Regions from separate parts of the Legionella hackeliae genome, predicted to be linked through region 2. Evidence: riboswitches for the same ligand, from Rfam matches in the RefSeq annotation. Region 2 holds a riboswitch; the other holds the start of a gene.

Region 1 (5,205 bases), 660 kb from region 2:
CGTGAATGTCAATATTCCTTTAGGCGTTATTACCTGCGTTACTGGCGTTTCTGGTTCTGGCAAGTCAAGTTTAATCAATGACACACTTTATCCTATTGCTGCGAATAAATTGAACCGTGCTAGTCTTCTAACTCCAGGTTCTGTTAAAGAAATTAAAGGACTGGAACTTTGTGACAAAGTCATTGATATCGACCAAAGTCCAATTGGTCGCACGCCACGCTCTAATCCTGCGACCTACACGGGCTTATTTACACCTATTCGCGAATTGTTTTCAGGAACACCTGAGTCTCGAGCACGCGGCTATCAGCCCGGGCGTTTTAGTTTTAATGTGCGTGGCGGACGCTGTGAAGCATGTCAAGGAGATGGCTTAATTAAAGTGGAAATGCATTTCTTGCCCGATATTTATGTTGCTTGTGATGTTTGTAAAGGAAAACGCTATAATCGCGAAACGCTGGAAATTCAATATAAGGGCAAAAACATTCACGAAGTGCTGGATATGACTGTTGAAGATGCGCGAACCTTTTTTGATGCAATTCCAGTCGTTGCCAGAAAATGCCAAACATTAATTGATGTTGGACTTTCCTATATCCGATTGGGGCAAAGTGCAACAACACTTTCCGGGGGAGAGGCCCAACGTATTAAGTTAGCGCGTGAGCTATCTAAAAGAGATACTGGCAATACCCTCTATATTCTTGATGAGCCGACAACTGGATTACATTTTCACGATACCAAACAATTGCTGAGTGTTCTTAATCGCTTAAGGGAACAGGGTAATACAATTATTATCATTGAGCATAATTTAGATGTGATAAAAACAGCCGACTGGATTATTGATCTTGGTCCCGAGGGGGGGAGCAAAGGCGGTCAAATTATTGCCAGTGGAACCCCGGAAGAGGTTGCTGGCTGTAAAGAATCATATACCGGACAGTTTTTAAAACCCTTGTTAAGTAAGCGAGGGTAGGGCGCCCTTGTATTGGATTGCTTCGCAGTGCTGCCAAAAACCAGTTCATAATCATTCTAAGTCCGGTCGCGATACAAGTCCTCGTCATTGCGAACGCAGTGAAGCAAGCAATTCTCTTAATTGAAAAAAAAGAGTGGTTTTGTAAACAATAACCACTCTTTAATACTGGGAATTAACCTTACAGTGCTTTCATAAAGGTTGTTAAATCTTCTTTTTCCTGTTGTGTTAATTTCAACTCCAGGATGAGATTAAAGAACTCCACTGTATCAGCTAAGGTCAACAAACGACCATTGTGAAGATACGGTGGTGAGTCTTTGATTCCGCGCAAGGGAAAGGTTTTGATTGAACCATCGCCAATAGCCTTCATTTTATTTACCATCACAGGCTTCAAGAAACGCTCAGTTTTTAGGTTATGCATGGTATTATCGGTGTAATAAGGAGGCGTGTGGCAAGTCGCACATTTGGCTTTGCCAAAAAATAAGGCCTCTCCACGTAGCTCTGCTTCTGTCGCTTTCGTTGGGTCCAAATGGCCATCAATGGCTAATTTAGGTGCTGGTGGGAAATCTAATAACTCCTGGAATTCCGCCATAAAATGAATTTGGCTACCGCGTTCAAGAATGTTCACACCCTTTTTCGTTGCTATGACGGGATCTCCATCAAAATAAGCGGCGCGTTGTTCAAATTCGGTAAAATCTTCGACGCTTTTGAGTGCCCGTTGTGAACCAAATAAGCGCTGGATATTAACGCCTCTTAGGCTTGGTGTATCGAGACGGTGCCGTACTTCTTGAGGGCGAATATCACCGACAAGGTGCGTGGATGCGTTGGTATGACCATTCGCATGGCAATCAAAACAAGCAACGCCACGGCTTGGAATTTTAGTACGACGATCGTCTGTTTGATTAAACTGTTGTTGTGGGAACGGTGTCACTAATAACCTTAAACCTTCTAATTGCTTAGGATTTAGTATTCCGTTAAAAAGCTCAAAATAGTTATTAATGGTGACCAATTTTCCTTGCGATACATCGCCTAAATCAGGTCGCGTTGTCAGGAAAATAGGTGCTGGGAAAGGGGGTAAGAAATGATCAGGCAAATCAAAATCCAAATCAAAACGAGTTAAATCGCGATTTTCCTGTTTATTAATTTCATCAATTGCGAATTTGGGAAAAAGCATGCCTCCTTCAGGATGATTCGGATGAGGTAACGGCAAAAATCCTTGAGGATATACCCCTTTTTCTTTAATCTCATCTGGCGTCATTTTGGCCAGCATATCCCAAGTGATGCCTTCAGGCAGCTTTACGCGCACGCCTTCCTGAATAGGCTTTCCATTTGACATTTTGGTATCAGTGGAAGGTTTGTTGCTCATGATGCATAAGCGTCCTGTTTCTAAACCATTTTTTTCAATACACCACGGATCAATAAAGTTATGTGCGATGAGCGATGGGCCGTCTTTGCCGTTGACAATGAGTATCGCTTACTCTAGAGTACGTGCCTTCACCGGGGGTGCTTTGCAGTGATGCAAGGCTGAGAAAAACCCTTATAACCTGCTCTGGTTAAAACCTGCGGAGGGAGTGTGAGACCAGACTATTTATATAGCAGCTCCGCTATGCTGTCTCCATTCCTTTCACTATTTTTTAGTCAAGGATATTATGCGAGACCCTTTTTATAAATTCATGTTGATCACTCATCGACAACAGATTTCATTGCCAGCCTATTTACGTTTTATCGAACAGTGCGTTGCCTCAGGTGCCGGTATAACCAGTGTGCAACTTCGTGAAAAGAAGGCGTCTTTCCAAGAGTTATTGCCCTTTGCCTCCGAACTCCATGCACTTCTAAAGTCCTATCAAATTCCTCTGATTATTAATGACAATATTAAGCTCGCCCTGGAAATAGATGCTGAAGGGGTGCATTTAGGTCAAACTGATGGCTCGCCTGTGCAAGCCAGACAAGTTTTAGGTGCAAATAAGTTGCTGGGTTTGTCGATTGAAAGTGAAGAGGAGTTGGTACGAGCGAACAATTACGAGCTAAACTATATTGCAGCGAGTGCTGTTTTTGCGAGCAAGCATAAGCATAATCTTCGACGACTTTGGGGGATTGATGGTGTGAGGGAATTGGCCCGATGTTCTTTACATCCCATAGTTGCTATTGGGGGTATTCATCAATTGAATGTCATTGAAGTACTCTCCGCTGGTGCAAAAGGCATTGCTGTTATTGAAGCTCTTCATGATGCAGAGGAACCTGCGGTGATGGCCCGAAAACTCCGTTATTTAATAGAAGGAAGAGAATATGCTGGCGTTAATGAATGAATTAGAGTTATCAGTAGTCAATTTACGCCAAGAAAAACCACTTGTCTTATGCTTAACCAATGTTGTTACCATGGATTTTATGGCGAATAGCTTACTGGCTTTAGGGGCTGCGCCATTAATGTCTGAAGCGGAAGAAGAAATTGAAGAATTAGTGAACATTAGTGATGCAGTGAATATTAATTTAGGAACCCTTCATCCCGCCTTTTGTGCAAGAATTCAAAAAGCTGTTGAAGCAGCGGCCGCACGAAAAAAACCAATAATTTTTGATCCTGTAGGCGCTGGGGCGAGTCAACTGAGGACAGATACTGCCAGAATGTTACTGCCTTATGTCAATGTAATTCGTGGTAATGCCAGTGAGATACTTGCTCTTGGAGGAGAACATAGTCATACCAAAGGAGTCGAAACAGTCGACAATGTCAGCACAGCCACGGATATAGCCAATCAACTTGCACAAGGAAATAAAATAGTTATTGTTAGTGGCCCTGTTGATTACATTACAGACGGCACACAAGCAAGTTATTTACCGTTTGGATCACCGTTAATGCCACTTATTACTGGGATGGGTTGTACATTGACTGCGGTGATTGCTGCTTTTGCAGCCTTGCAGAATGATTTCTATAAAGCGGCGCTAATGGCAACTGCCTATTTTGGTTTATGTGGTCAATTAGCTTACACCAAAACAAAAGAACCAGGCTCTTATAAGGCGCGTTTTGTGGACAGCTTACACGCCCCCGATTGGCCTTTATTCAAAGGATTGCTTTTGGCTGCAAATCATTCAGAGTAAAGTATTTTTGTTTTCCCTTAGAATCTCTTCTACGCTTAAAGGATAAGAAAAAAGTCGCCTGGGTTATGGTTTTGCTATGGGGAAAACATGGAAGATTATGAGAATAAATACATAGCCTTATCGAATAAACTTGTAATCATAGGTTTTGGTAGCATCGGCCAGGCTATTTTACCGCTGTTATTTCGTCATTTAAAACTTACTCCCTCGCAAATCATTATTATTACCAAGGATGAACAAGGTGCACAGGTTGCCAAAGAATTTGGTCTTTTTTTGGAGATTATGGCGCTTACTCCGGAAAATTATCTGCCTTTTTTAATGAATATTTTGTCAGAGGGTGATTTTTTATTGAATTTATCTGTGGATGTTTCTAGCGTTTCACTGATAAAACTTTGTCAGGACAAAGGTATTCTTTATCTTGATGCCAGTACAGAGCCTTGGAAAGGTGGTTATGTTGATAAAACACTGTCCCCCTCTTCGCGTTCAAATTATGCGCTGCGAACAGAGGTTTTAAAACTAAAAAAACATCAAGCACCCACGGCGGTAATCACTCATGGTGCTAATCCAGGCTTGGTTTCCCATTTTGTAAAGCAAGCCTTGTGGAATTTAGCGAACGATGAACAATTACTTATGCCTCATCCATCCACGGCAGAAGAATGGGCTTTATTAGCTAAGACACTGGGTATAAAGGTCATTCATATTGCTGAACACGATACACAAATTACCCCAAGGCCTAAATTAGCCAATGAGTTTGTAAATACTTGGTCAGCGCATGGCTTTATTGCCGAAGGAAGTCAACCTGCTGAGCTTAGCTGGGGTAGCCATGAACGTCATTGGCCAAAGGATGCTCATCACCATGAGTTTGGCAGCAAAAGTGCTATTTATCTCAATCGTCCTGGGGCAAGTACAAGAGTGCGTTCCTGGACTCCTGGTCTTGGATCTTATCACGGTTATTTAATTACCCATGCTGAAGCTATTTCTATTGGTAGTTATTTAACTTTAACTAACAAAGACGATCTGTATCGTCCTACCGTTCACTATGCGTATCTGCCTTGTCCTGATGCTATCTTGTCGTTACTAGAACTTCAAGGGAGTGAATGGTGTGAACAAGAAGAAAAGCGACTCATTTTTTCCGAGATTTTGGAAGGTATTGATGAACT
Region 2 (5,205 bases):
TCGTGACAACAGTCCATCCATCCCCTAAAGTTTTGATGTCCTTACTCCCCAAATTGATCATTGGCTCAATAGTAAAGGTCATTCCAGCCTGTAGTTGTAAACCCGTATTGGGTTTTCCAAAATGCATAACATCGGGTTTCTCCCACATTGTTTTACCAATCCCATGCCCCCCAAATTCACGAACAACAGAATATCGATTTTTTTCAGCATGCTCCTGGATAATACTTCCTATATCTCCAAGTCGAATACCAGGACGAACGATATCAATGGCTTTATAAAGACATTCTTGAGTAATCTTCACCAGCTTTTTAGCAAAGGGGCTGACATTGCCGACTAAAAACATTTTACTTGTATCACCAATATATCCATCTTTTTGTACTGTAACGTCAATATTAAGAATGTCCCCGTCTTTAATAATTTTATCAGAGGGTATTCCATGACAGACAACATGATTGATGGATGTGCAAATGCACGCCGGAAATCCATAGTGATTTAAGGTCGAAGGAATTGCATTTAAGTCTTCAATAATATATTTACGACATCTTTGTTCAAGCTCATGCGTACTTACACCCGCAACTACATAAGGCTCAATCATATGAAGTACTAATGCCGCCAAGTTTCCGGCTACTCGCATTTTTTCTATTTCTTCAGGCGTCTTCACTAACATAATGCATTTCACCTAATGAGGCTTGATTTACCATAATTTTAAGAATTTCAGGATAAGTGATGGTAGGATTCTCTTCTGCCAATTTCCCTACCCGAATCCAATACTCCGCTTGTGAATTTATTGAGCGACTCATAGCTCTAGCCATTAGTTTTGTTGCCTCATGTAATTCATCAGATATTTTTACGATGCCCATAGACTCCTCCTAAAACGCGCATAATATGCTATTTTGAAGTAAAATGAAATGATATGTATCATAATGTATTCTTTTCAATGATATGGGGTTTTCTTATACTAGAGAATTAATTGTGATTTTTTTGAACAGAATGCTACAATTTCTCATGCTGTCTTGAAAACGCTTCCATGAGATATACTGATTTAATTGATCCTGATTACGTGATTTCTTCTAACAGTAATCTGTGTAAAAAATATACCATTAAGAGATATTTAACTGACATATCCTATTTTATAAATTTTCGTCCATGGCAAATACCAAATAGGGTCTATAGAAAACTTTATACCAATTGGAAAGCACGCGTTAGCGTCCATCAAGAAGACATGAATCAGGCCTGGGAAATAATCCTCCCTTTGCTTGCTCAAGAAAATATGTGTTTCAAAGTAGCCAACCTTAATGTAATTGAAAAATTTAAACAGGGTAGACAGGACAGACTCGAGCATCTTCTTGAAGAACATAAGCGGTTTTTACAGAATCAGAACTCTCCAAATCTAAAGTTTTTAAGAAAGACTTTTCATAAAATATATCAAGAAATAGATTCATACCGCCGTAGCGAATGGCGATTCATTTCTTTCATACAAACTTACCTAAATTACGTAGTTTCTTTTTCCAATACTCTTTAAATAGAGACGAGCTATTTATTTATACAAAAAATATCTATGAGAACCTCATCGATTTTAGAAAACAAAAAGTAAAAAACAGCTTACGATTCTAGGAAGGAATGCAGTTTACTATCTATATTTCTCCTGGATTTGAAAAGGAGTGTCAGAAAACTTTGGAAAAAATAGAAGAACATTTACTAAACGCTAAAATTAGACCAGGAATAATTTTCCCCACCGATAGACAACTCGGGATTTATAGTTCAATTCGCCATCCCGGTAAATGGTATTATCATAAAGCCACTGATGTTAATTTGGAGACCTATAATCCGGGTAATATCGACGACCCATTTAGTTTTTTTAAAACACTACCTGCTGAAAAAATAATGCACGAGGACGAAATACAAACATTTCTTCAGCATAAAGACAGTGCTGAACTTATAGTATCAGCACTTACAACAAAACAATTCATTGCCCCTTCTCAATTAAAAGCCCTTGCTATGCATAAAGAGAGTGTTGTGAAACACATACAAACATTATCTTTGAAGAGAAAAAAAGAATTAATAACTGATTGTTTAGATAAATCCTCAAACTTAGGAAAATTTTTTAGAATTAAACGCGGTATCTTTAATCTAAAACCAGGCCATGGATCATTAAAACAATTAGAAAATATTCGGTTAACAATTAGTTAATTAAGCGTAGATTCTGCCTTTACTTAGTATTTTCCATAATGTAGCTATATCCACTCGGGAATCTTCAATCACACATTAAAAGGAACCAAGCTGTAGAAATGTGCATAAGTTTATCCATTAAAACTAAGCTTTTATCCAAATAAAAGAGTGAAATAATTTTTCATTCATTGACAAGAAATCCAATGCTCGCTTAGCATAGCTGCAATCCGAAAAGCAGGTAAGTATCCACCGATTTTCTGGATCTATAGATGGCTCGGGGTGCCGGTAACGGCTGAGAAATACCCGTCGAACTTGAACTGGTTAATACCAGCGTAAGGATTGCCTTGAAATCACGCATCTACTGCTGTGTGCCTTTTGCCATCTCACATTTTTAATTATTAAGGAGACTTGGCAAATGCATCAGCTTCATTCTAGAACCACATTATTATTAAATTGGTATGCAAATCCCTATCATACACCGCTTTTTGTAGCCCAAGCGCTAGGTTATTACAAAGACGAGGGTATTCATTTAGCTATTTTAGAACCTAATGATCCCAGTGATGTGACTGAAATTGTTGGTTTGGGGCAGGTCGATTTTGGGGTCAAAGCAATGATTCATACGGTAGTTGCTCGCGCCAAAGGCTACCCGGTAAGTTCCATTGGGACTCTTCTTGATGAGCCACCCACAGGGCTAATCGCTTTAAAATCGAGCGGGATAAAAACTTTTTATGATATTGTCGGTAAGCGGGTTGGATATATTGGTGAATTCGGTAAGAAGATTATTGATGATTTGGCAACACTTGCCGGCATTGATGCTGGTAGTTATGAAACAGTACGCATTGGCATGAATCTTAGTGATGCAATTTGTCGTCAGAAAGTAGACATTGGAGTGGGTTTCATTAATTTTCAACGTGTGGAATTGGACTATTTAAAAGGAGAGACCATTTTTTTACGGCTTGATCAATTAGCAGGCCTGGGTTGCTGTTGTTTTTGCTCTGTTCAGTTTATTGTCCCTGATGCTACCTTGAAAAATCCTGAGTTGGTTAAAGGATTTCTCAAAGCTACATCGCGTGGCATGGCCTATACCCTGGAAAACCCTGACGAAGCGTTTGAATTGCTGTGCGAACAAAAACCACAATTGGCCAGTGAAATGTATCGCAAAATTTTCTTAAGGACATTGCCTTTTTTCTCGCGATCTTTAATGAATGTCGAGCGCGATTGGGCAAAGGTAGCACGTTATGCACAGCATTTAGCAGTCATTGATAAGCAGTTTCCTCTGAATGAATGCTACACGAATGATTATCTACCTGAGGCTCCTTTTAGCGAGATTAATCCTATCGCTTGCTGTATTTAGATAAAAGACATTGTTTCCCGCATATTGGTATGTAGTTTGCTAAACTAACAGTAAAAGCAAAAGCATGGATTGGGGGATACTATGAAGCAATTGATTTTGCATCCCACCGAAATCAGTCAATGGCATGCGCTGGTTAATGAAGCGCAAGCCACTACACAGCTGGTTCTCAACGAAAATACAGAGAGTTATCTGGTATTTTTGCTGATGAGGTTTTCTCAAGGACCAAGACTGATTGAATCCGTTATTGCCTTGGATTTCCTGGAATCAATGAATAATCCGCGTCGACAAGTTGAGTTATTAAAAGATGTGGGAGACAAAAGTCTATTGTTCTGCGGGCTTTTCCCGGGTATTGCCAAAAAGCGTCACGTTAGCCTTGACTATTTTGCCGATATTGGTCAAGCGGCCTATCTTACGGTTGGAGAGCTCTACGAGAGACAGACCGGTGATTTGTATTTTCAGTTAAGTGCCCAATTTCTTTCTCTGCAACAAATACTGCGAGCAATGCGCGGAGAGTTCTTTGAGGCTTCATCATTAAATAGCATTGTATTATCAAAATTTGATTCACCCTTACAATGAGGAGCGCGCAGACGTGTTAGCCATTGCCTTCTCCTCGGTGGGCAAAATTAGATAGCCCTCCCCAATCACCTTTTTCAGCCATTGATAAGCAGGATGCTTTTTTGAAGTGACTAATGTTAAACGCATTTGATTGCCACGATTTTCCATAAACGTGGGTTGATAGAGAATCTTTGCAATCGAAATACGACCATTCTCATTTTTTTCAAGATGTAGTGACAATAAACCACTGCTTCGATTTTTAAGACTACCCTGATTCGATATAAAATTCCCCAAAGAATAAGCGACGAACACTTTTCTGCCATTTTGGGTGGTTAACCAGGCAAAAGGTTGCACGCAATGTGGATGTGACCCCAGAATCGCAAGCGCTCCTGCTTCAGCAAATTCTTTTGCCAATGCCTGTTGCGCTTTATTAGGACGAGTTTGATATTCCACCCCCCAATGGGGCGTGACAATAACAGCGTCGTGGGTTTTAGCGAGTTCACTAATTAATTGCAGTACTTGTTGTTTATCGCGGTAACAATGAAGAACTTGGCGATGTTTGTCTGCAATGCCATTGGTATCCTGAGTACAGGCCAACCAGGCAATAGAGACATTATTACTCGTTGTTTCAGCAAACCAGGCATCCTCGCTATTTTGCCGACGTGTGCCAGTAAAGGCTATTGCATTGGTCTGTAAATTGGCGATGGTTTTATCGATACCAGTTCCCCAACGATCCAAAGTATGGTTATTGGCGGTGGAAACCACATCAAAGCCTGAGAGTTTTAATGCACTAATTAAGGAAGGCGGATAGTTAAACATAGGAAAAGCAGTATAAGCCTCTTTAATATTTGTCGTACTATTACCTCGACTGTCAAGCATCTCAGCTGCAGGGCCTTCTAAATTTCCATACGTAATATCGGCGTTATCCAATTGAGGAATGACAGCTAACCACAAGGTACTAAACCCTTTTTCCATCCCCGTTTTTTGTAAGGGTTTATGGAGAAGCACATCACCGACGGCAATAATATGAACATTGCCGGCAAATAATGGGGAGAATAACCAAAAACTAAACGCGAGGATTAGCCTTGACATGGGATTCTCCGAAATAGCTAAAGATTATTTTTTAT

The links. A riboswitch is a leader RNA that binds a small molecule or an ion and turns the genes downstream of it on or off. The one in region 2 is predicted to bind thiamine pyrophosphate.
Positions count from the first base shown of each region.
Region 1: linked by a shared signal. The riboswitch ahead of thiE (thiamine phosphate synthase) and the one ahead of LHA_RS14075 (ABC transporter substrate-binding protein) in region 2 are both predicted to bind thiamine pyrophosphate.

Region 1 covers NZ_LN681225.1:398,522-403,726, forward strand. The annotation lists gene uvrA (excinuclease ABC subunit UvrA) at 1-961, shown strand, start outside; gene LHA_RS01895 (hypothetical protein) at 1,140-2,324, opposite strand; TPP riboswitch at 2,448-2,547, shown strand; gene thiE (thiamine phosphate synthase) at 2,608-3,264, shown strand; gene thiM (hydroxyethylthiazole kinase) at 3,245-4,048, shown strand; gene LHA_RS01910 (homospermidine synthase) at 4,136-5,205, shown strand, end outside.
Region 2 covers NZ_LN681225.1:3,178,680-3,183,884, forward strand. The annotation lists gene map (type I methionyl aminopeptidase) at 1-667, opposite strand, end outside; gene LHA_RS14060 (ParD-like family protein) at 648-860, opposite strand; gene LHA_RS14070 (hypothetical protein) at 1,621-2,190, shown strand; TPP riboswitch at 2,435-2,526, shown strand; gene LHA_RS14075 (ABC transporter substrate-binding protein) at 2,585-3,523, shown strand; gene LHA_RS14080 (hypothetical protein) at 3,605-4,099, shown strand; gene LHA_RS14085 (CapA family protein) at 4,091-5,170, opposite strand.